3 regions of the Ruegeria sp. AM4 genome follow, and region 1 is predicted to be linked to each of the others. Evidence: riboswitches for the same ligand, from Rfam matches in the RefSeq annotation. Region 1 holds a riboswitch; each other region holds the start of a gene.
What was found. A riboswitch is a leader RNA that binds a small molecule or an ion and turns the genes downstream of it on or off. The one in region 1 is predicted to bind cobalamin.
Positions count from the first base shown of each region.

Region 1 (7,654 bases):
AGATCTTCGACCACTTCTTTGTCGTCGCCATTGAAGATCGACGGATCGATGTCGAGACCTTTCAATTCGCCTTTGGCGGTGGCCGTCGCCTTGACCAGCCCGGCGCCGGATTCGCCGACGACCATGATGGTGTTCAGCTCTTCCTGCATGTCGGTCATCTTGGTCTGCAAATCCTGGGCGGATTTCATCATCTTGGCCATGTCGCCCAGACCGCCGAGTCCTTTGAGCATCGGTATTCTCCTGTAAATCTGTTTGCAGCCTAAATACGGATGGCATTCGTCGGGCACAAGGGGAGAGGCTGCTCCCGCCTGTCGCCAAGGTCTTTGGTGGGTCTTTCCTCTCGTTGGACCCGGCCCGCGCAGGCTGTGTCTGCGCGGGCCGGGCCCAAAGCTGCTCAGGGGTATCGGCGCAAGCCGATGGCCCGTGGCAGGTGCGGGAGGGCTTCAGGTGTCAGAGCGGAGACTTAATCCTCCTCGAACGGGTCCCATTCGTCTTCGACTTCGGGCAGAGCTTCGGTTTCGACCTGTGCCGCGCGTTGTTCGGGGGTTTCGATCTTGGTGATCCGCGCCTTTGGAAACTGGGCCAAAACGGCCTGTACCAAAGGGTGTTCTTCGGCTTCAGTGCGCAGGGCAAGCTCGGCCGCGTCGCGGAGTTCCGCGATGGTCGGGTCCTGGCCTTCCGAGACAATCGACACGGCCCAGCGGTTCCCGGTCCAGCGTTGCAGGGCCGATCCGAGACGGGGGGCCAGGTCGGTCGGTGCTTGCTCGGCCGGGGTGAACTCGATCCGGCCGGGTTGGTACGAGACCAGACGGACGCCGTTCTCGACCTCGACCAGCAGTTTGACGTCCCGGTTCGACCGGATCAGTTCGACCACGTGCTCGAAGGTCGGATAGCGCGCCAGAGCGGTCTGTACGTCCTGCGCCAAAGCGGCTGAAGGCGCGCCTGCGGCTCCGCGTGGTGCGGCTGTCAGAGTCGGTTGGGCGGTTGCCTGTGGCGCAATATTACCCTGCGAGGCGGCCGGTAGACCGCGACCCGGCCCACCATTTGGCGGTGGCGGGGTATCCTGCAATCTTTTTACCAGTTCTTCGGGGCTGGGCAGGTCCGCCACATGGGTCAGGCGGATCACGGCCATCTCGGCTGCCATCATGGCGTTGGGCGCGGCGGAAACCTCTTCCAGAGCTTTGAGCAGCATTTGCCACATGCGGGTCAGCACCCGCATTGGCAGGGCCTCGGCCATCTGTTGCCCACGCGCACGCTCGTCGGGCGACACCGTTGGATCCTCGGCGGCATCCGGGGTGATCTTGACGACCGAGACCCAGTGGGTGATTTCGGCCAGATCGCGTAGAACCGCCAGCGGATCGGCGCCTTCGGCATATTGCGCGCTCAGTTCGGTCAGCGCGCCCGCCGCATCGCCGCGCAGGATCATGTCCATCAGGTCCAGCACCCGACCCCTGTCGGCCAGCCCCAACATGGCGCGGACCTGATTGGCACTGGTTTCGCCAGCGCCATGCGATATCGCCTGATCCAGCAGCGAGGTCGCGTCGCGGGCCGAGCCCTCGGCGGCGCGGGTTATCAGCGCAAGCGCGTCTTCGGCGATCTGGGCACCTTCTGCCGAGGCGATCTTGCTGAGCAGGCCGATCATGTCCTCGGGCTCGATCCGGCGCAGGTCGAACCGCTGGCAGCGCGAAAGGACCGTGACCGGTACCTTGCGAATTTCAGTCGTGGCAAAGATGAACTTCACATGCGCAGGGGGTTCTTCCAGCGTCTTGAGCAGCGCGTTGAAGGCGCTGGTCGAGAGCATGTGAACCTCATCGATGATGTAGATCTTGTAGCGCGCGCTGGCAGCGCGGTAGCGGACGCTGTCGATGATTTCGCGAATGTCGTTCACTCCGGTGCGGCTGGCGGCGTCCATCTCGATCACGTCGACATGACGGCCTTCCATGATCGCAGTGCAATGTTCGCACTGGCCACAGGGCTCGGTCGTTGGGCCGCCATTGCCGTCCGGTCCGATGCAGTTCATGCCCTTGGCGATGATCCGCGCAGTTGTGGTCTTACCGGTTCCCCGGATGCCGGTCATGATGAAGGCCTGCGCGATCCGGTCCGCCTCGAACGCGTTCTTCAGGGTGCGCACCATGGCGTTCTGACCCACCAGATCGGCAAAGGTTTCCGGGCGATATTTGCGGGCGAGAACCTGATAGGCGGGGCTGGGTGTGTCGGTCATGTCTGCTCGGTTGGATTCGTTCAAACCGCAGCGTAGAGGCCCCCGCCGCCCGCGTCCACAGCGGGTCGCCAGGATTTTTGTTTTGGAAACGCGACCGGCGCAGGTAAAATCTCCGATTCATAGGCCAGGGGTAAGACTTTCTGATCTACGTTTCGGGGGGAACGCAAAGATGTCTCAGATGGTGATCCATGCATTGCAGGTGGGCGGCGGCTCGCTTGCGCTAAGTTCAATGCCAGGGCGGGGAGGGGACTATCTCGGCGATCTGGAGATGGTCGCCGGATGGCAGCCGGGTCTGGTGATTTCCATGACCACCGAGGTCGAGATGATCAAGGATGGCGCGCGCGACTTTGGGCGCGACGTGCAAAGCCGCGCCAGCCGCTGGGCGCATCTGCCGATCGAGGATTTTGGCGCGCCATCGGCGGAAATCCGCGAACGCTGGAAACGGGTCAGCGCCTCGGCCCGTCAGGCATTGGCAGGCGGGGGTCGTGTACTCGTTCATTGCCGCGGTGGCTGCGGGCGGTCAGGCATGATCGTGCTGCGCCTAATGGTGGAATGCGGCGAGAACCCGGATACCGCCCTGACGCGCCTGCGCGCCTTGCGGCCCTGCGCGGTCGAGACGGATGACCAGTTGCATTGGGCCATCGCGCCAGCTGTTGCGCTTGCTGCCTCATAACCTCAGATTCTGACCTGCGATTCTGTCGTTGCCTGAGCCTTTGGTGCGGTTGCCAGAGCCTGTAGCATCGCGCAAGGCGGATTTGGAATCGCGCCCGACGGCAATGTCGTGAATTCGGTGCCAAACATCAGGTCAGCATAGTCATCCAAACGGTCGATATCGGCTGCTTCGCCGGTTCCGCAAAAGATGCGGACTTCGTCTGCTTGCGCACGAAACCGTGCTGTGCACCCGTCGGGGCAATGGCCCAGTTCGATGCTGCCGTCTATTTCCAGATCTCGCGCAGTTGCCTGCCCCGCGGTCGAGATCGACTGCACCAGCGCACGTGCCACACGCGCCAGCGCCGGGCAGGTCTTGCCGGTGCGTTGACAGACGGTTGCCGTAAATTGGTGCGTTTCGGTCTTCCAGATCATGATGTGCCCTCCGCACATGTGGGCTGAGGGGTATCGATCAGGAGAAACCGCAACCGGCGGTCTGACCCTGCCCGGACACCCCGCCCGAGTTTCGGTTTCAGTTTTGATGGCAGGTCTCCTGACTTGCGGGTCGTCGCTTTGCCGCCCTTCCCAGCCTTGCGGCCAGTGGTATCTCGGCATTGCTTTCCGCTTACAGTTGCGGGGGCAGTCGCGGATTTGGCGTGTTCCGGACAATCCGGAGTGGGCCGCACCGTGTTCCCTTTTCATCCCGGCCTCGGTTGAGGACGCGGAAACCATCGCCCAATCGCTAGCGGGCCAGCCCGGTGCGAGTCAAGCGGATTGAAAGATGCCCGAGGAAAATTGCGCAGGCGGACGTTTGGTCAACTTGGCAAAGTGTTGACTCGGCGTATCAGACCATGTGGACTGCAAAGTGAACTACTTAGTTCAGAAACAATGCAAGGAGCTTCGGAGGCGGCGATGCTGGACACCCGGACTGCAGTTCTGACGGAAGATTTTCATTTCGCATCCGGCCCGGCGAAACTGTCGGCGCGGTTGTACAGCCCTGCGTCAGAACCCGAGACGGTCGTTGTCCTGAACAGCGCCACGGGGGTACCCAGAGACTATTATCGCCATTTCGCGCGCTGGCTGGCGGCAGAACAGGGCATGGCGTGCCTGACCTATGACTATCGCGATTTCGGGCTCTCGTCGCAGGGGGCGCTGGCGGATTCGAAGACGACAATGGCCGACTGGGCCCTGGTTGACATGCCTGCCGCGCGCGCCGAGATGCGGCGGCGCTTTCCCGACGCGCAACACTGGACAATCGGGCATTCGGTGGGGGCCATGCTGGGGCCGGTTCAACCGGACGCGGACCGGATCGATCGCATGATTTGTGTCTGTTCCGGGCTGGTGACCCTGTCGGATCACCCTTGGCCTTATCGCTCGCTGGCGTGGTTGTTCTGGCACGCCCACGCGCCATTGGCGACTCGCGGGCTGGGCTATTTGCCGGGCAAGCTGACCGGGTTCGGAACGGACTTACCGGCTCCGGTCTATTGGCAATGGCGGAGCTGGTGTACCGCGCCAAAGAACTATGTACCGGAGATCGGGCATAGGCTGCCCGTAGCCAACTGGCCCGATGCCGGTCGGCAGGTTGACCTGTTCACTTTCGACGATGACCAGATGGTGCCGCCTCAGGCGGTCTGGCGGCTTGCGGACCTCTACGGTCCCGAGGCGCGTCGGCATCTGTTGTCGGCAAAGGATTTTGGCCTGTCCGAGATCGGTCATATCGGGGTTTTTACGCGCAAGAACGCAGCGCTCTGGCCAAATTTGATTGCCAGATAAGTAGGGGCACCTTGATGGTGCCCCCGGGTGTCAGACACCCTTGCGGGACTTCTTGTCCTGCATAACCGATCGCACCATCTTGCCAAACGCCTTGTCGCGGGCGCGGGATTGGGCAAGGGTTTCTGAGTTGCGCTGATCCTCGCGTCGCAGTTTGCGCCACCGGTCCAACCGGTCTTCGTCGAGCGCGCTTGCAGCGATCGCCTCCTGCACAGCGCAACCGGGTTCCGAGACGTGCTGGCAGTCCGAGAACCGGCAATTCTGCGCCAGTTCCGTGATATCCGAAAACACCTCGTCAACGCCGTCTTGCGCATCCAGCAAACGCAGCGCGCGCATACCTGGGGTGTCGATCAGCCAGCCGCCGTTGCGCAGCCTTCGCAGGGCCCGCGCGGTTGTGGTGTGCCGCCCGCGTGCGTCATCCTCGCGGATGGAAGCGGTGGCGTCGCTGTGTCCGGTCATGCCATTTGCCAGTGTCGTTTTGCCGACGCCGGATGACCCGACCAGCGCCCCAGTCTGCCCGGCAGGACACCAGGACAGCACTTGCGCGATGTCCATGGGGTCCCGCGCGTCGACTGTCAGAACCGTCAGGAACGGCCCCAGAGTTTCGGCGCGCCGGGCATAGTCTGCGGGCTCGTCGCAGGTGTCTGCCTTGGTCAGAACGATCACCGGGTAACATCCGGCCTGGTGGGCCAGTGCCAGATAGCGCTCTAGTCTGGGCAGGTTGAAATCGGCGTTGCAAGAGCTGACAATATACAGCACGTCGACATTGGCAGCGATCAGCTGCGCCTCGACCCCGGTTCCGGCGGCGCGGCGCTGCAGGCTGCTGCGGCGGTCCAGCAGGTGCTGAACGCGTTGCTGGTCGTCGACCAGAACCCAGTCACCGACGGCAAAGTCACCTGTTGACCGATTGGGTGTCAGCAGAGGCGCTTCGCCCTCCGGCGACACGCCTGTCAGACGGTCCCGGTGAACGCCGGTGATGCGATAGGGTGCGCAAGTGGGATCGACCGCGTGTTGCGCGGCAAAGTGAGAGGACCATCCAAGATCCGAAAGTGAAAAATCCATTGATCTGCCTGTTCTCAGGTACAGCAATCCTGACGAATGGCGCATGCACATCCGTCGGAAACGTGTTCAGGCCGCGATCGGTGATCGAAAAGTCAGAACCGAGCGGCCCGAAGGGTCTTTGCTACAATCATAAAAGCCCTCCTGTGGCTGAAAGGTTCAAGTGAGAGGTTGGACATCGACCCAAGCGGGGCTCGTTGTGGCTGCTTCCTTCCGGACCTGACCAGGTTGGCGAGGCGCTCGCCCGCGCCAACCTCTCGACTGCCGATATAGGTGCCTGGCGGTAAAATGGCAACCCGTCACAGCGTCAGTTGAATGCGCAAAAATCCGTCCGAATCCAGGCCCAGATCGCTTGTGGCGAATTCCGCCAGCTCGGCGCTGTGCGCGCGCGCGTTCGGGCCGGTCCTCAGAATCGTCTTCGCGCCACCCAGTGACGAAAATGTAAACGGCCGTGGTGCGGATTCGAGCGGGTCAGGCCGCGCCGAGTTCTTTATGTAGTCGATCAGTGCGTTCTGAACGGGCAGCGAAGGGATCGGGATAACTTGTGCCCGACCAGCAATCGGAAAGTTGCCGCCGCCATTGGCGCGGTAGTTGTTTGTTGCCACGACAAACTTCTGATCCGGGTCGATGGGCAAGCCATTTATCGATGCCATGCGGATACGGCGATGCGCCGGGTCGTTCAATTGGCCTTCGGCATCGAACCGGGCGGGGTGTGACAGATCGATCTCGCAGGCCAACCCATAGAGTAAATCCAGATTGTGACCCGCGCGGTCCGGATCGTGCAACTCTTGTGGCGCGTCGGGGAAGAGCTGGTTGAAGACGCCCGCAGACATTTCAAGCCAGTCGAGAACCTGCGCGCCACTGACACAGAGGCCACGCAGTTCATTCGGAAAGACCTGAAGGTCAGCCACATGGCGGATCGAGATTTCGCCGGCAGGAACGTCGGTGTAGTGAGCTGGCCCGGCCCGCCCACCGAACTTTGCGGGGGCGACGGCGGATAGCACTGGCAAGTCCGCGAGCTGACTGTCCCGCAGGTAAGGGCGCAGCGCGGCCGCCTGCGCCGCCGCCAAAAGATGCAAACCCCGATCCAGCGCACAAAAGGAAAAATAACTGTGCAGCGACCGATCCACCCGGCCCACCGGGCGGGCCACGCGTTGGCGGGTCTCTGCGTGCGCTTTGGCCAGCAGGGCCATGATCTCGGGGTCTTCTTTCACGCCTGACGCGGGCCCGTCAGCGGGGGAGTGAATCGGGCGCAGCTCTGCCTTGCGGTCGACAATGCGCCAGATGTTCTTTCGGGTCAGCGTCAGATCAATCACACCCAGATGTGATCCGGCAAACCCTGGCATGACCACGGGTTTGCCGTGCACCAGACCGTTTCGCGCGTCGACATGGCGCCGCCCATTATGAGCGGAGCCCGGCAATGTCAGATGCGTGTGCCCGGCAATAATCGCATCTATTTCGTCCATAGAGGCCAGGGGGATGGCGGCGTTTTCCAGACCGGGTTTCGCCTCTGCCGGACCAAGCCCCGAATGAGCCAGAGCGATCACGAGATCGCAGCCCTGTTGTCGCAGTTCGATGGCAGTGTCCCGCGCCGAGGTTAGAATATCCGTGGCCGTGACCTGCCCGTTCAGCTTGTGCGCCTCCCATTGCGTGGTCTGGGGTGGCAGGACGGACAGGATGCCGATGTTCAGAGGTTCGGGTTTGCCGTTCAAGGTCACGCAGCGCGGCAGGACCGCCGCGCTTTGCCAGATCGGTGTGGCGTCGTCGAGCCGCATGTTGCTGCAGATCAACGGGCAGTCAAACTGATCAGCGACCCGTTTCAGGAAATCCAGCCCGAAGCCAAAGTCGTGGTTCCCCAAACCGACCGCATCATAGCCCAACGCAGCAAAGGCCAGCGGTAATGGGTGCGGTGCGGCGCTTTGGTCGGCTGCAAAGTCGCCGAACGGTGTCCCTTGC
Region 1 is NZ_JBQFXD010000006.1:227,433-235,086, reverse strand. Features, by position in the region: gene ACR0JA_RS14050 (YbaB/EbfC family nucleoid-associated protein) at 1-230, opposite strand, end outside; gene ACR0JA_RS14045 (DNA polymerase III subunit gamma/tau) at 464-2,221, opposite strand; gene ACR0JA_RS14040 (protein-tyrosine phosphatase family protein) at 2,391-2,894, shown strand; gene ACR0JA_RS14035 (hypothetical protein) at 2,897-3,304, opposite strand; cobalamin riboswitch at 3,396-3,617, opposite strand; gene ACR0JA_RS14030 (alpha/beta hydrolase family protein) at 3,782-4,642, shown strand; gene rsgA (ribosome small subunit-dependent GTPase A) at 4,673-5,701, opposite strand; RNA gene ffs (signal recognition particle sRNA small type) at 5,860-5,958, opposite strand; gene ACR0JA_RS14015 (bifunctional 2',3'-cyclic-nucleotide 2'-phosphodiesterase/3'-nucleotidase) at 5,998-7,654, opposite strand, start outside.

Region 2 (7,654 bases), on a different contig from region 1:
CTCGCGTTGCATGGCGCGCTTGCCGCGTCGCACGGGTGCGGTGACAGGGTCCGCGACCGGTTCAGCGGCCTTTTCCGGCTCGTCCAGCGGGGTTTGCAGGGCCGTAACAAAATCGGTCCAATCCGCGCGCCGCCTGAGCTTTCCGGCTTTGGTTCTGTGCCAGTTGCAGGCGCGTTCGTGAAGTTCGACAAGCTTTTCATCAGCCATCATCTTTGCACGCATCTCGTGCATGCCAGGCATATGCCCCAGGATCGAGCGATCCTCGACATTGTTGTGGTTCATCATGTTCCAATAATCCAGCCCCTGATCCTGGCTGATGTGGTTGGTGCGGCCACGATCACGTTTTACCAGAAAGCTGTCGGTGCTGCGAACGGCGTAGTGATGGATACGCGCATATTCGTGGCTGAACCCGCGCCAAGCGCGCCATTTGACCTGATCGGCGGGATACTCGTTCCCGCCCGCATCGCGCCACAGTACATTTTCATAAGGTGCCTCGGGGTTGGGCGCGTGTTGCTCGTCTATGCGCGGTCTGTGGGCGCGGAACCGGTTGAACTTGCCATTGTTGCGGAACAGCGTCTTGAAACCCTTCGCCTTCTGATGCGGATATTTGTGCTCTGGCGCTGCGTGAAAAAAGGTCTCGGGCACGGGGCGGTCTACGAACTCACGCTGCCCCCCCTGCCCGAACATGCGCCAACACATCGAGATCGCGTCGGCATCACCACTGGCGCGGACGAAACTGCGGATATCACCGCCGGGGACGCGAATGTTGATGTATTCGTCGACATCCAGGCTGAGTATCCAGTCCGAGGCCAGATAGCTAGGGTGGCGTCGGGCTTTGGAAAACGCGACCGTCTGTGGCTTTTCCTTGGGGCTGACAGGGTTGCGTTCGTGATGGGCCCAGCCCAATTCTTGCAGGCGGTCAGCGATGGCCGCGGTCCCGTCCGAGCAATCGTTGGTATAGATCAGAATGTCATCAAATCCGATTGAGCGGTTATAGGCCACCCAATCGATCATGAAAGGTCCTTCGTTCTTCATCGTTGTCACGATGAGAAAGGTCTCATCCGTCATATTACGCTCGCTTGCCTGTGCCACTTACGGACTATTGGTTATGTGTTTAAAATAGCCTTAAGTTTTTGTCCAACCCGGAAGGCAGCCCAAAGGCGCCTGGGTTGGACCACCGACAACGAAAGCGCGCCGCCCTCAGACAGCCTGCCGGTTCGCCGGAACGACCTCATAGCCTGGCTCTTCGGGTTCATCATCGGCCATCTCGGCCGGAAATCCGGGTGCGCGAATGTCCAGGCCAGTCGCCTCTTCCAGTCGCTTGATGATATTCGGCGAAAGCTCGCGGTCACCAAACCGGGCGATGCCGTCTTCAAAGATCTTGATCATCAAGGGGTTGATTTCAAGGGGAACTCCGGCCCGGTCGGCAACCTCTTGAAACAGGCCGATATCCTTTTTCACAAGATCCATCGTGAATGAGATATCGCGCGAGCCATTGAGGATAACCTGGCTTTCGGTTTCGTGAACGAACGAGGTGCCCGACGAGATCTTGATCGCTTCGTAGGTCGTGTTCAGGTCCATTCCGGCGGCCTTGGCGGTGACCAAAGCTTCGGCGCAGGTGATCAGATTGGCGGTAGCAAGATAATTTGTCATCACTTTCAGTACCGAGGCCGAGCCCAGCTCGCCCGTATGCAGGATGCGCCGCCCCATCGTGGTCAGAAACGGCAGGATGCGTTCGAATGTCTCGCGATCACAGCCTGCAAAGATCGAGATATTGCCCGTCGCGGCCCGATGACAGCCCCCCGAAACCGGGCAATCCACCGCAGCACCGCCCTGTTCGATCACCATTGCGCCCAGACGCTTGACCTCGGCCTCATCTGTGGTGGACATCTCCATCCAGATTTTGCCCGGTCCGACCTCGGGCAGCATCTCCTGCATCACCGCATCCGAGGCAGCGGGCGAAGGCAGGCAGGTAATGACCGCGTCGCAGTCACGCATCAGTTGCGCTGGGCTTTCGGCCGCTTTGGCCCCTTTGGCCACAAACTCGGCGACCAGATCCGCGTTCAGATCATGAACCGTCAGATCGATCCCGTTGCGCAGCAGCGAGCCCGAAAGCTTTCCGCCAACATTTCCAAGGCCAATGAACCCTACTTTCATAGTCCGATACTCCGCATTCGAATTTCTCGACCATGGCAGCACGATGTACCAACGCAAATCATGCCGCCGAACGACGCTGGCAGGTCGTTTTTCATCACCCTGTGCAATCCGTGAGCGCGACACGCTTGACAACGCGCCCGCTGGTGCCGCATGTCCGATCCGTTGGTGTCTGCAGCAGCAGATGAAAAGGGAATGCGTCAGCGGTTCTTCCGTCAAACGCAGCCGCCCCCGCGACCGTGACCGGAGAAGGTGCCCAATGCCACTGGCCTTATGGCCGGGAAGGCGGGACACCTGCCAGAGTGACCCTCTGACATCCGCAAGCCGGGAGACCTGCCAACACCCGAAGTTGAAACCGGACGGGGTGTTCCGGTGTCGGGTCCATGTCGCAATACGTGGCCCGCATGAAACCCCGTCCCCCACGAAGAGGATTTGGGGGGATGAGAGACATGACCGAGACCGCTCCGGTCGAACTGTTGGTTTGCACCACCTGCCGTCGCGGGCTGCCCGTTGAAGATGACGCACAGCGCCCCGGTACATTGCTGCATCAAGCGCTAGAACAGGCTGGCCTGCCCGAGGGCATCACCCTGAAAGCTGTCGAGTGCCTGTCGAATTGTGACGAGGGGTGTTCGATCGTGCTGCGTGGTGGCCCGGATCGCTGGACCTTTGTCTATGAACATCTGAACGAAACCGATCATGTTGATGTGATCGTTGACGGCGCGACCAAATACCTTGCGACCGAAGACGGTCTGGTCAAATGGCGCGAACGCCCCGAACATTTCCGCAAAAACTGTGCGGCCCGCATTCCCCCTAATGGAGCCCTGAAATGAGCAATCTCGAAAAACTCCCCGTGACTGTGATCACCGGCTTTCTTGGCGCGGGAAAAACCACGCTGGTCAAGCATCTGTTGCAGAATCCGCAGGGCAAGCGTCTGGCTGTGGTCGTCAACGAATTTGGCGATGTGGGCGTGGATGGCGACATCCTGAAATCCTGCGCCATCCCGGATTGCCCGGCGGAAAACATCATGGAACTGGCCAATGGCTGCATCTGCTGCACCGTTGCCGATGATTTCATCCCCACGATCGAGGCGCTGATGGCGCTCGAGCCGCGCCCCGATCACATCCTGATCGAAACTTCGGGGCTGGCCCTGCCCAAGCCGCTGCTGAAAGCCTTCGATTGGCCGGATATCCGCTCGAAAATCACCGTTGATGGCGTGATCGCTTTGGCTGACGCCGAGGCGGTCGCCGCCGGACGCTTTGCCCCGAATGTGGCGGCGGTGGATGCTCAGCGTCTGGCTGACGACTCGATCGACCATGAAACGCCTCTGTCCGAGGTGTTCGAGGATCAGATTTCCTGCGCCGACATTATCCTGCTGACAAAGCCCGATCTGGCCGGCCCGGAAGGCGTCACCAAAGCCAAAGCGATCATCGCAGCCGAAGCGCCCCGTCCGTTGCCCGTGGTCGAAGTGGCTGAAGGTGCCGTGGATGTCCGCGTTGTTCTGGGTTTGGAAGCGGCCGCAGAGGATGATATGGCGGCACGCCCCAGCCATCACGACGGTCACCACGATCACGAGCATGACGACTTCGAAAGCATCATCGTCGAACTGCCCGAACAGTCTGATCCGGCGGCTCTGGTTGCCAATATCGAACGTCTGGCCAAGGAACTGAACATATTGCGCGTCAAAGGCTATGCCGCCGTTCAGGGCAAACCGATGCGCCTGCTGGTGCAGGCCGTTGGTGCCCGCGTTCGTCACCAATATGACCGCCTGTGGGAGCCGGGCGAAGACCGCCGCTCGCGTCTGGTTGTCATTGCAGAGCATGACGACATCAAGGAAGCCGAAATCCGCGGTATCCTCGTGGGTGTTCCAGAGGCCGCCGAGTAAGCCATGCACGTCGTCTTCCGCGAAAGCCACGGGCTCGAGGAAACCGAGACCCCAACCGATCTGGGCCAGAGCCCAGCGGATTTGGTGGTGCTGTCCTTCTCCGACAGTGACCTCGGCGCTTTCGCGGCGGGCTGGCATCGCGGAGGTGGTCCCGAGGGACGGATGCCGACGCTGCGGCTGGCCAACCTGACGGCGCTGAAACACCCGCTATCTGTCGATACCTATGTCGAACAGACCTTGGAGGGGGCCAAAGGCATTCTGATCCGTCTGATCGGGGGCGTGCCCTATTGGGCCTATGGCTTGCAGCAGGTTCTGGCCTTGGCGCAGGCAAAAGGCATTGCTCTGGCCGTTCTGCCCGCCGATGGGCGTGAGGATACACGGCTGGACGACTATTCCACGCTGCCCGTCTCTACCCTGCGACGTCTGGCGCATCTGTGCGACACCGGAGGAGAAGTCGCGGCACAGGCCGCCCTGGCGCAGATGGCCTTGGCTGCGGGGTTGTACGCCGGGCCGGTGATGGGTGCGAAAACCATACCCGACTGCGGCGCATGGTGCCCGGATCGCGGTGTCATCCCGGCGGACAAGGCGTTCTCGGGCGACGCAAGGCGCATCCTTGTGACCTTCTATCGGGCCTATTTGACCTCCGCCGATACCGCCCCGGTCGCGGCCCTGATCCGCAGCTTACGCGCGCGCGGGCTCGAAGCGATTGGCTTGTTCGCACCATCCCTCAAAGCGCCAGCAGCCGCAGACTGGCTGCGTGAACAGGTGGTTGCGATGAACCCGTCGGCAATCATCAATGCGACCTCGTTCTCGGGAAAGGGCGCGTCGGGCACCTCGCCTCTGGACGCTGCCAATGTGCCAGTGTTTCAGGTCGCGCTGGCCACGTCGCGCCGCAAGGCATGGGCCGAGGCGGAACGTGGCCTGTCGCCTGCCGACCTCGCCATGCATGTGGTGCTGCCGGAGGTCGACGGTCGCATTTCGGCAGGCATTGCATCGTTCAAAGAACCGGGCAAACGCGATCCGCATCTGGAATATTCCCGCTTTGCCCACCGCGCCGAACCCGAGCGGATCGAGGCGATCATTGATCGCGTGACCGGCTGGCTGAATTTGCAAAACAAGCCCAAGGCGGATCAGGTGCCCGCTCTGGTGCTGTCCACCTATCCCGGCAAGGATTGGCAGATGGCCCACGCGGTGGGTCTGGATGCGTTGGCGTCGGCCGAGGCAATGCTGGCCGATCTTCAATGCGAAGGCTATGAAACCGCGCCTGCCGAACCGATTGCTGAAACGCTTTTGGACGCGCGGATTTCATGGTCTCTACACGACTATCTTGAAGCATTGGCCAACCTACCCAAGCAATTGCGCGCAGACTTGCAGACCGTTTGGGGTGAGCCTTCGAACGATCCTTCTTTCTCCGATGACGCCTTCCATTTTACCGCCCTGCGCCGCGGCAAGGCGCTGATCGCGCTGCAGCCCGAACGTGGCACGCCCGAGCTGCGTGATGACGACTATCACGACCTGTCCCGCACACCGCGCCACAGCTATGTGGCCTTCTACCTGTGGCTGCGCGAAAGCCTGCGCGCGGATGCGCTGATCCACATCGGCGCGCATGGTACGCTGGAATGGCTGCCCGGCAAATCGGTCGCTCTGTCCGCCGAGTGCTGGCCCGAGGCGCTGATCCGCGATCTGCCGGTGATCTACCCCTTCATCGTCAACGACCCCGGCGAGGCCGCGCAGGCCAAACGCCGGATCGGAGCTGTCACGCTGGGCCATATCCCTCCGGCATTGAAGGAAAGCGGCACACCCGACCGCATGGTACGGCTGGAATCGCTGCTGGATGAGTTTTCGAACGCCGATGGCCTGGACCCCAAACGCCGCGACCGTTTGCAAGCAGATATTAGGGACGAGGCGCAGGCCATTGGTCTGGAACGTGATCTTGGGCTCGATCAGGCCACCTGCACCGCCGAGGCAATCACTCGCATCGACCGCTTTGTCTGTGACATCAAGGAAAGCCAGTTTGGCGACGGCCTGCACATCTATGGCCGGGTTCCTGAGGTCACGGGCAATTTCGACCCCGCGCCCTCGGCCCATGCAGAACGCGAGGGCCTGATGGGCGCACTGACCGGAAAACGGATCGAGGCTGGACCCTCCGGCTCCCCCTATCGCGGCCGTTCGGACGTGCTGCCGACAGGTCGGAACCTCTACACCACTGACCCGCGCTCGGTCCCGACCCGTGCAGCCTATGCTCAGGGCGTGAAACTGGCCGAGGAATTGGTGCGACGGCATTTGCAAGAGGAAGGCGACTATCCCAAGGGACTGATCGTCGATCTTTGGGGGTCGGCCACAATGCGGACGGCGGGCGAAGAATTCGCCATGGCGCTGCACTTGCTGGGTGTGAGACCGGTCTGGGACAAAGGGTCCGAGCGGGTGTCGGGCATCGAGGTGCTGCCGATCACCGACCTTAGCCGCCCACGTCTGGACGTGACTTTGCGCGTCTCCGGCCTGTTTCGTGACGTGTTCCCGACGCTTTCGGCCCTGTTCGGACAAGCGGTGCGCGCGCTCTGTGGACGTGACGAAGCACCGGATTGGAACCCCTTTGCAGGACGAGGGCCTGCCGCGCGGGTCTTTGGCCCAGCACCTGGCAGCTATGGTCTGAACATGACCCACCTGTCCGAGACCTATACCGACGAGGCGCGCGCGCAGGCAGGCGAGGCTTGGCTGGACGCAAGTTCATTTGCGCTGGAAGGCGAGCACATCACGCAGGACGTCGATGGCATCACGCAGCGCGTCGCCAACGCGGACAGTTTCGTGCATCTTCAGGATCTGACCGAAACCGATCTGCTGCTGGCCAATGATTATGCCACGCACGAGGCCGGTTTTGCCGCCGCAAAGAAGGTCACCGGAGGTACGGCGCAGCTGTATCATCTGGACAATACCAACCCGGACACCCCGCGCGCGCGCACCCTGCCCGAAGAAATCAGCCGCGTGGTTCATGCCCGCGCCGCCAATCCTGCGTGGATTTCGGGCATGCAGCGTCACGGGTTCCGTGGCGCTGCCGAAATCGCGGCAACGCTGGACCATATGGCATCCTTTGCGCATCTGTCGGGCACTGTTGCACCACACCTGTTTGATCTCTACCACGACGCCACGCTGGGTGATGAAGAGGTTGACTCCTTCCTGGAAACAGCCAATCCGCAGGCGCACCAGGCCATGCAGGATCGGTTCCGCGCGCTGCTGGAGGCTGGGTTGTGGGAGACCCGCCGCAATTCGATCCGCGCGGATCTGGAGGGGTTGGGATGAGCGCCCCTGTCGTCCAAGGCTGGTGCCCCGGCGCTCATCGTCCGATGATGTCGGGCGACGGGCTGGTGGTGCGGGTCCGCCCCCGGCTGGCACGGCTGGATGCGGAACAGATATTGGGTCTGTGCGACTTGGCCGATCGTTTTGGCAATGACACGATCGATCTGACGAACCGCGCCAACCTGCAACTCCGGGGCGTTCACGAGGGTGATCATCAGGCGCTTCTTGCGGAGCTTGCCGCCCTGAACCTGTTGGATGCGGAACCGGGCATCGAAATGCGCCGCAATATTCTGGTCACACCGCTTTATCAGACGGGGGATCTGA
Region 2 is NZ_JBQFXD010000001.1:60,534-68,187, reverse strand. Features, by position in the region: gene ACR0JA_RS00325 (glycosyltransferase family 2 protein) at 1-1,068, opposite strand, end outside; gene ACR0JA_RS00320 (NAD(P)-dependent oxidoreductase) at 1,201-2,196, opposite strand; cobalamin riboswitch at 2,304-2,509, shown strand; gene ACR0JA_RS00315 (DUF1636 family protein) at 2,604-2,984, shown strand; gene cobW (cobalamin biosynthesis protein CobW) at 2,981-4,036, shown strand; gene cobN (cobaltochelatase subunit CobN) at 4,040-7,333, shown strand; gene ACR0JA_RS00300 (cobalamin biosynthesis protein CobG) at 7,330-7,654, shown strand, end outside.
Region 2: linked by a shared signal. The riboswitch ahead of ACR0JA_RS00315 (DUF1636 family protein) and the one ahead of ACR0JA_RS14035 (hypothetical protein) in region 1 are both predicted to bind cobalamin.

Region 3 (7,654 bases), on a different contig from region 1:
CGTGGTCCGCATGATCTTCATCACCGTGGTCATCATGATCCGCGTGATCGTCATCCCCATGGTCGTCGTGATCATGATCATCATGATCGGTATGGTCCTCATCACCATGATCGTCGTGGTCATCGTCCCCGTGGTCGTGGGCTTCGAACAACGCACTTTCCCGGAAGTCGAGCAATGTGGTTCCATCAGCTTCAAGCAGCGCTGTGACCGATGCGTTTTTTCCCAGCGTATCAATTGCTCCTTCAAGCCATGGCGTCAGGTCTTCTCCGACCCAAAACACGACATCGGCATTTTGCAACGCATCCGCATTTGAGGGACGCATGGTGTATCCATGCGGTGACGCCCCGGGCTGCACGATGAGATGCGGTTCGCCAACATCACCCATCACCCGAGCGACCAGAGAATGAACCGGAGCAATGTCCACCGCAACGTTTGGTGCATCCGCCAATGCGGTGCCACCCAGTAACGCGGCAGAGACTGAAAGGGATACAAGCTTCTTGGACATGAGAACCACCTTGTGATCTTATAACGTTACAGTTGCCTTACCTGATAAGGTTTTCCATGACAAGCGACCGCGATTGACATCGGCATCTTACGGGGGGTGTTACCGGCGGCGCAGTTACATCGAAATAAGCTTGCCATCCTGCAAGTCCAACCTGTCCGGGGCCAGCGCCCGGCGGAACGCAGGCGCATGGCTGACCAGCAGGATCGCCTGCGGCAGGGATTGCAGGATTTCAAGTAGCCGCGCCTCGTTCTTGGTGTCCAAGGCGTTGGTCGGCTCATCCAACAACAGCGCTTGGGGGTTCATCGCAAGAACCGTTGCCAGCGTGATCAGGCGCTTTTCCCCACCCGACAGCTTGTGCGTTGTCCGGTTCCTGAGATGCGTCAAATCCAGATCGCGTAGAACCTGATCCACGATGGCGATCGCCTCGTCCTTTGTCTTGCCCAGGTTCAGCGGCCCAAAGGCGATGTCTTCGGCCACGGTGGGGCAAAACAATTGATCGTCGGGATCCTGAAACACAAGGCCGACGTGGCGGCGCACCTCGTGGAAATCCGCCTCTACGCGGCGGGGGGTGCCAAACACGGAAACGGTGCCCGAAGACGGGCGCTGTAGCCCGAGCGCAATGCGCAACAGCGTGGATTTGCCGGACCCGTTCGGACCGGTGAGCGACAGGCGCTGCCCGGCGTCTAGCGTCAGGCAGGCCCCATTCAGAACGGGGTCCTGTCCGGGATAGGCAAAGCAGATGCTGTCCAGCGCGATGAGCGTCATGCGAAATCCACAATGATCAATGCAAGACACAGCGCGCCGAGCCCGAGGCCGAAGGCAATGTCCCGACGAGTCAGCGAATAGTCTTGAAGCAGCAGCATCTGACCCGAAAAACCCCGACACTTCATCGCGCCAAGGATGCGTTCGGACCGCTCGATGGCCCGTACAAGCATCATACCCACCAGATAGCCAAAGCTGCGATAAGTGTGCCAGTTCGTACCGGGCCGAAAACCACGCACTTTCATCGCGGCCCGCAGACGTTGGTATTCTTCGTGCAGCACATCGATATAGCGGATCGTGAACATCAGCAGATGCACCAGCGTCTCGGGGCAGCGCAAACGATGCAGCGCATGGCCCAACGCGACCGGTTCCATCGTGCCGACCAGCACCATCAGCGCCAGGATCACCGCATTTGCGGTAAGGGCAATTTCGACGGCCTGCCAAACGCCCTGCCAACTGGCGGTAAAGCCCCAAAGCGAAAAGATCGGATCGCCGGGCACGGAAAACGGCAACAGCACCAGCATGAATATGATGAACCCGTCCATCATCGCCATACGCTTCAACGTCGAGCGCCATGGCAGGCGGGATACCGCAAGCAGCGACAGCGCGATCATCAACGCTGAGGTCAGCGCCACCAGCGAAGACAACGCGACGACAACAATCGCAAACACACAGGCCATGACGATGCGCATGCGAGGATCGAGAGGGGCAATCATTCCCTGCCGTTCCGGGCCGACAGCCCCGGCCAATGCCTTGTCCTGTGACCCCAGTACGTGTGCCATCAGGAAGACCGCTTTCGCCGGGCGGCTATATAGAAGCCAACCCCGAACAGGCCGAAGATGTACCCGATCCCGCCAAGTATGGATTGCAAATCGTTGTGTTCGCGATAGGCGGCGATCTCACGCCGCAGCGGGTGGATTTCGTCTCGCACGGCCTCTGCGATGAGCCGCCGTTCTTCGTCGGTCAGCGATGCCACCGACCCGCTGCCAGCCGTGGTTTCGGCAGAAACCGCTTTACTCTCGGAGAGGCCTTCCTTGCCGACTGCAACGCCCATGATCCCGGCCACGTCCTGCGCCGACATGACAACTTCGGCCACATGGCCCGCGCCAAGATCGGCAAAGAACGTGTGCGCTATGGCTGTAGTCGGCGTGAACAGGAAAAACCCATCCGCACCGGTCACCGTGCGGCCCAGTTCCGACCCATCCGGACCAGTCACGATCACCTCGGTATCGGTTGCCATGTCACCGTTGGAAAAGCCAATCTCTCCTTCGATGGCGTCACCCGAGGCAAAAACCCCGGCGATCACCTTATGTGCGAAAGCGGGCAAAGGCGCACAACAGATGGCAAAGATCAGAGCAAACCGTATCATGCGATTGTCCTTGTGGCGAATAGCTCGGGTTTGACCTTGCGCGCCAGCAGGACGGCAAATCCGGTCAGCACCGCCTCGATTACCATCACCGGGATATGGGCAAAGAACACGAGTTTCGCCGCAGGCAGGAATGCATCCCCCGACAACGCCAGCGATATGCCAACCATGATCGTCGTGGCGGCAATGGCAAACGCGCCGCCAACTCCACCCCAAATTGCACCGGCCACAGGTGTGCCGCGCCCGATCAGTGGCCGGAACAACATTCCGGCCAATACCGCCGGCAAGGCGATGTTGAGCGTGTTGATACCCAATACGGTCAACCCGCCAAAGCCAAAGAACACCGCCTGCAGCAACAGGCCCACGAACAGGGCCGGAAATGCGGCCCAGCCGAGCAAAAGCCCGGCCAGACCGTTGAGGATCAGATGCACTGACGACGGCCCGATCGGCACGTGAATCAGTGAAGCCACGAAAAAGCTGGCCGAAAGCACCCCGGCTGTGGGGATACGGTCCAGATCAAGCGACCGCAGCCCGATGGCGATCCCACCTGCGGCGGCGACCGCACCGCCGATCACGACCGGGTTGGACAGGGCACCGTCGACGATGTGCATCCGGGGTTACTCCAGATCCCAGGCGCGGATCCAGATCACCGCATCCTGGCTCAGTTCCTTGCCCTCATGCTCGGTCGCGGGGCCCGAACCAAGTGCTGCAAATCCCCAGTATCCGGCTTTTGGAACCCCGAAGGAGAAATAGCCATTGGCGTCCGAAATCGCGACAACGGCACCGCCGGGCATTGGCGATACGGTCGGATCCGAGGGTGCGGCGCTGTCCATTTTCGGCTCTGCTGCCATGTACTCGATCTCGATCTCGGCCCCGGCGACCGGTTGACCGTCGGCCAGTACCTGACCGGTAAAGGTCGAGCCCGCGACGATGTTGTAGGGCTTGTTCAGCGGGATGATCTCGGTCGGCAGACCTGCGGGATTCATCCAATCGGTCGGCAGCTCATTGCGATTCAGGAACGCTTTGGTGATCTGCTGGATATAGATGTCCTCGGATTCCTCATAATAAGGCTGAGGCACCGTGACCATGACATAGTCGCCCGACCGCTTGACCGGCACCGACCCTTTGAAGGCCGCACCTTCGTTTTCAGGGCTGGTGAAGCGCACAGGCTCCAGCGTCTCTAGCAGGTCCGTTTTTTCACCATTGTGGATCACATAGAATTCCTGCGGCTTTTCCAGATCCATGACGTGGCCGTTTTCAAACGGGTGCCAGAAGATCAGCTTGACCGGCACATCGCCCGGCGCATCAATCATGGTGTCCGTGGTGTACTCCAGCAGAAAATGTGCTTGCGCGATCGCTGGAATAGTCAGCGCAACCGCAGCCGTGCAGAGCAGCTTTTTCATGGGGTCTTCTTCCTTGTCCCGACGTGCCAACCCCGGCACGCATTCTTGTTTGACACCAGGACGGTCCGAGCCTGCTCCCGTATTCGGGGCAACAGACCCGACGCACACCCCGGCGTCAGTGACACACCCCTTCCGAGGGTGCACATCCGGCAGGTCTCCTGACTTGCGGGTCAAAGCGTTGGGCTGGCCTTCCCGGGAAACCCCAGTGGCATGTCAGCCCTGCTCGCCGCCTACAGTTGCGGGGGCAGTTGCGGCATTGGGTGTTTGTCTGACAAAACCCGCACCGCATTCCCTTTTCTCCGGGCAAACCCGGAACCGGACACGCGACCGCAGATGCCAGACTCGGGTATCGTCCGTCAACCAAAATTCAGTCGGTGAGTGACAGCATGATACCCAGGTTATTTTCGAACACAGGCATAGTTTGGTGCTAATCTGACTCGCGTGCAAAGGCCTCCAGAACGGGATGAAATGACATGGCATCGAAAAAAGACCTGCTCAAAAAGCTGTTGAAAGGCATCGAGACCGGAGATCCCGAAGCCGCAACCGTAGTCAACGAAGCCAGATACATTCAGCACAATCCCCAGACACATGAAGGCAGCGAGGGCTTGGCCAATCTGTTCGCGCGGTTGGCCAAAACGAATCCCCGGGTCACATTCATGAGGGTGTTCGAAGATGGTGACTTTGCTTTTGCGCATAACGAATACGACTTTTCCAGCCTGCGCGCCGCGTTCGAGGTCTTTCGGTTCGAGGATGGCAAGGCGGTCGAACATTGGGACAACATCCAACCCCTCAAAGGCCCAAACCCGTCAGGTCGTGGCATGTTGGACGGCAGCGCGGACACCACGGATTTGGACAAGACCGAGCAGAACCGGGATCTGGTGCGCCGGTTTGCCGAACAGGTGCTGGTTGGTGGTCAGACCGACTTGCTCGCGACATTCGTGCATGCAGACCTGATCCAGCACAGCCCCGAACTGGGCGACGGAGCGGACGCCTTTCGCGCCGCATTGGACGCGGTCCAGGACGGTACGCACCTGATCCAGCACCACAAATTGCATCGTGTGTTGGCTGAGGGCAATTTTGTCCTGTGCATGTGCGAAGGCAGCAAGGCTGGGGTTCATACCGGTTTCTATCACCTGTTCCGCGTTCACGATGATCTGATCGCCGAGCATTGGGACACAGTCGAAACCATCGCTCCGCGCAGCGAATGGAAAAACGACAACGGAAAATTCTGAACGCGGACAACGGATTGGGTCCCGAACCGCAAAACGCGATGGTAACAAATAAACTCCCGGCAGAGTGGGTCGGATTACGTTCGGGAATATTGTGTGAAAGTGATGGGTGGCGGAGACGAAGGGATTCGAACCCTCGAGACCCTTCCGGGCCTACTCCCTTAGCAGGGGAGCGCCTTCGACCACTCGGCCACGTCTCCGCCGACGGGTATATCCTTGCAAGCAGCGGGAATACAAGACGAAATTTCCATGTGGTGCTGTATCTCGGTAAATCTGCAGAACTTGTTGATATTACGGTGAAACACCGAGAATTGCATTTGCGCGCGGCGGTGCATCCCGGGTGAACGCCGACCATCTCGAACAGAAAACCGCGTCGGCTGGTGGACTTGTGATGAGGGCTTGTGCTGAATCAGCGATTACGTGTGCGGATTGAGCCGTCGGTTTCAACCAATTGTTCATCAAAACACCGTTGATGCTGGCGAGCCTCGGAACGATTTCGACAGGTCAGCCGTGAATCCATGACCCCATAAGGCCTCGGGTGCCGACCCGAAAGGGCCCAATACTTGCCAAACATATCTGTTTCAGTGCATATTTGTTCAGATTTTAGAACATAAATGACCAAATAAAGTAAGCATTCTGAGGTGCAAAATCGGGCGTGGGGCGTTTGTCGCCCCAACGGGAACCTTTGGGGGAAGGGACTTGGTTTTGGCCTGGGTAAAAGTTTTTGTATTCGCATTATTCATTGTGACGCTACCGGCGTCGGTATCAGCCGCAATCGGGAAAGTGCTAAGCGTCAAGCCTGGCGCCGAAGTGGTTCGTGCGGGAAAGACCATGACCCTGCGCAAGGGAATGGATGTGGCATCGGGCGACATGATTACCACGAACCGGTCGGGTGTGGTGCAGTTGATCTTTGTTGACCAGACCAAGATTGCCGTCGGTCCAAACGCCAAGATGGTGCTGGATGTGTCGATGCTGCGCGGAAATCGCAAGGCCAAAAGCTTTGCGGTACAGGCTTTGGGTGGAAGCTTTCGATTTATTTCCGGCAACAGCAAAAAGCGGGCCTATTCCATCAAAACGCCAACAGCCACGATGGCGGTGCGGGGAACAACATTCGATATCTGGGTGCCGTCCGGCAGCCAGAGTGCGATGCTGGTTCTCGAAGGCGAGGTGCAAATGTGCAGCCTGCGAGGCGGGTGCCGTCGCGGGGATTCGCAATGCAGCATGTTTGCCACCGGCCCGTCCGGGGGGGTCGGCCAGCCGGTCAACGCTGCGCAATATGACAAGGCTGTGTCCAGCGGGTTTCCTTTCCTGCAAGCACAGCAGCGGTTGCTGCCGCCGTTGCGGGTGAATATTGGTGGATGCTCGGGGACCGAGGCGCTGGCCCCACGGGTGCGTGCGGAAACGCAAGAACCACGTCAGCGCGAAGAAGCAGAGCAACCCGAAGCGGCCCGATCATCCGCTGGCACAAGATCGGCAAGCCGTTCGGCTCCGACACGATCCGACCCACCTACCACGCGTGCCGAGGCGCGGGCTGGCTCGACGACGAGTGCCAGTTCCACGGCCGGTAGCGTCAGCGTGTCGGTGAACCTCTCAGATGACGGACCGGGTGGGTCAGGTACGTCCGCCAGTGCGACGGCCGGAGGAATTACAGCCGAGGCCGAAACGAGATAGCCGCGATGAAACCTGTCTCGTCCCCTTTGCCCACAGGAGTTTGGCGTGGCGGGTAACGCCAAAGGTTCGTTGGCGCGGCGGCTGGGTTTTCGCTTGGTCGGGCTGGGTTTGATCCTGTTTGGCTGCTTCATTCGCGTTCTGGACCCCTATCCGGTTCAGATGTCGCGCTTCATTTACTTCGATGTCTTGCAAAGGGTCTCGCCACGCGCCTATGACCCGGATCTGCCTGTGCGGGTCGTCGATATCGACGAACGATCCCTGGCCGCTTGGGGTCAATGGCCCTGGCCGCGGACGCAACTGGCGCAGATGGTCGAGCGTCTGGGCCATTATGGTGCAGCGTCCATTGCCTTTGACATGCTGTTTGCCGAACCCGACCGCTATAGCGTGTCGCGGCTGTTGCGGGACCCTGCGCTGGCGGATGTCCTGCGGGCGGACCGGGCTGCTCGGCTACTGGACAACGATGTGATGTTCGGTGCGGAAGTGGCCAATTGGCCTGTTGTTATGGGCGTCGCAGCCCGATCAACCGACAGCGGCACCGTCGTCGCGCCCAAGGCCGGGCTGGTTGAAATCGGTGAACAACCTGCCGCCGGTCTTGTGAGTGTTCCGCACTGGACCCCTCTTGCGCCGCCCTTGGGCGACGACGCGCTGGGGATCGGAGGCGTCAATGTTTCGCCCCTGGATGGGCTGGGGGTGGTCCGACGCGTGCCGGTGCTGTGGT
Region 3 is NZ_JBQFXD010000005.1:72,066-79,719, forward strand. Features, by position in the region: gene ACR0JA_RS11600 (zinc ABC transporter substrate-binding protein) at 1-505, opposite strand, end outside; gene ACR0JA_RS11605 (energy-coupling factor ABC transporter ATP-binding protein) at 620-1,270, opposite strand; gene cbiQ (cobalt ECF transporter T component CbiQ) at 1,267-2,049, opposite strand; gene ACR0JA_RS11615 (cobalt ABC transporter permease) at 2,049-2,636, opposite strand; gene cbiM (cobalt transporter CbiM) at 2,633-3,244, opposite strand; gene ACR0JA_RS11625 (DUF4198 domain-containing protein) at 3,251-4,036, opposite strand; cobalamin riboswitch at 4,168-4,371, opposite strand; gene ACR0JA_RS11630 (nuclear transport factor 2 family protein) at 4,510-5,268, shown strand; tRNA gene ACR0JA_RS11635 (tRNA-Ser) at 5,376-5,465, opposite strand; gene ACR0JA_RS11640 (FecR family protein) at 6,097-6,936, shown strand; gene ACR0JA_RS11645 (CHASE2 domain-containing protein) at 6,982-7,654, shown strand, end outside.
Region 3: linked by a shared signal. The riboswitch ahead of ACR0JA_RS11625 (DUF4198 domain-containing protein) and the one ahead of ACR0JA_RS14035 (hypothetical protein) in region 1 are both predicted to bind cobalamin.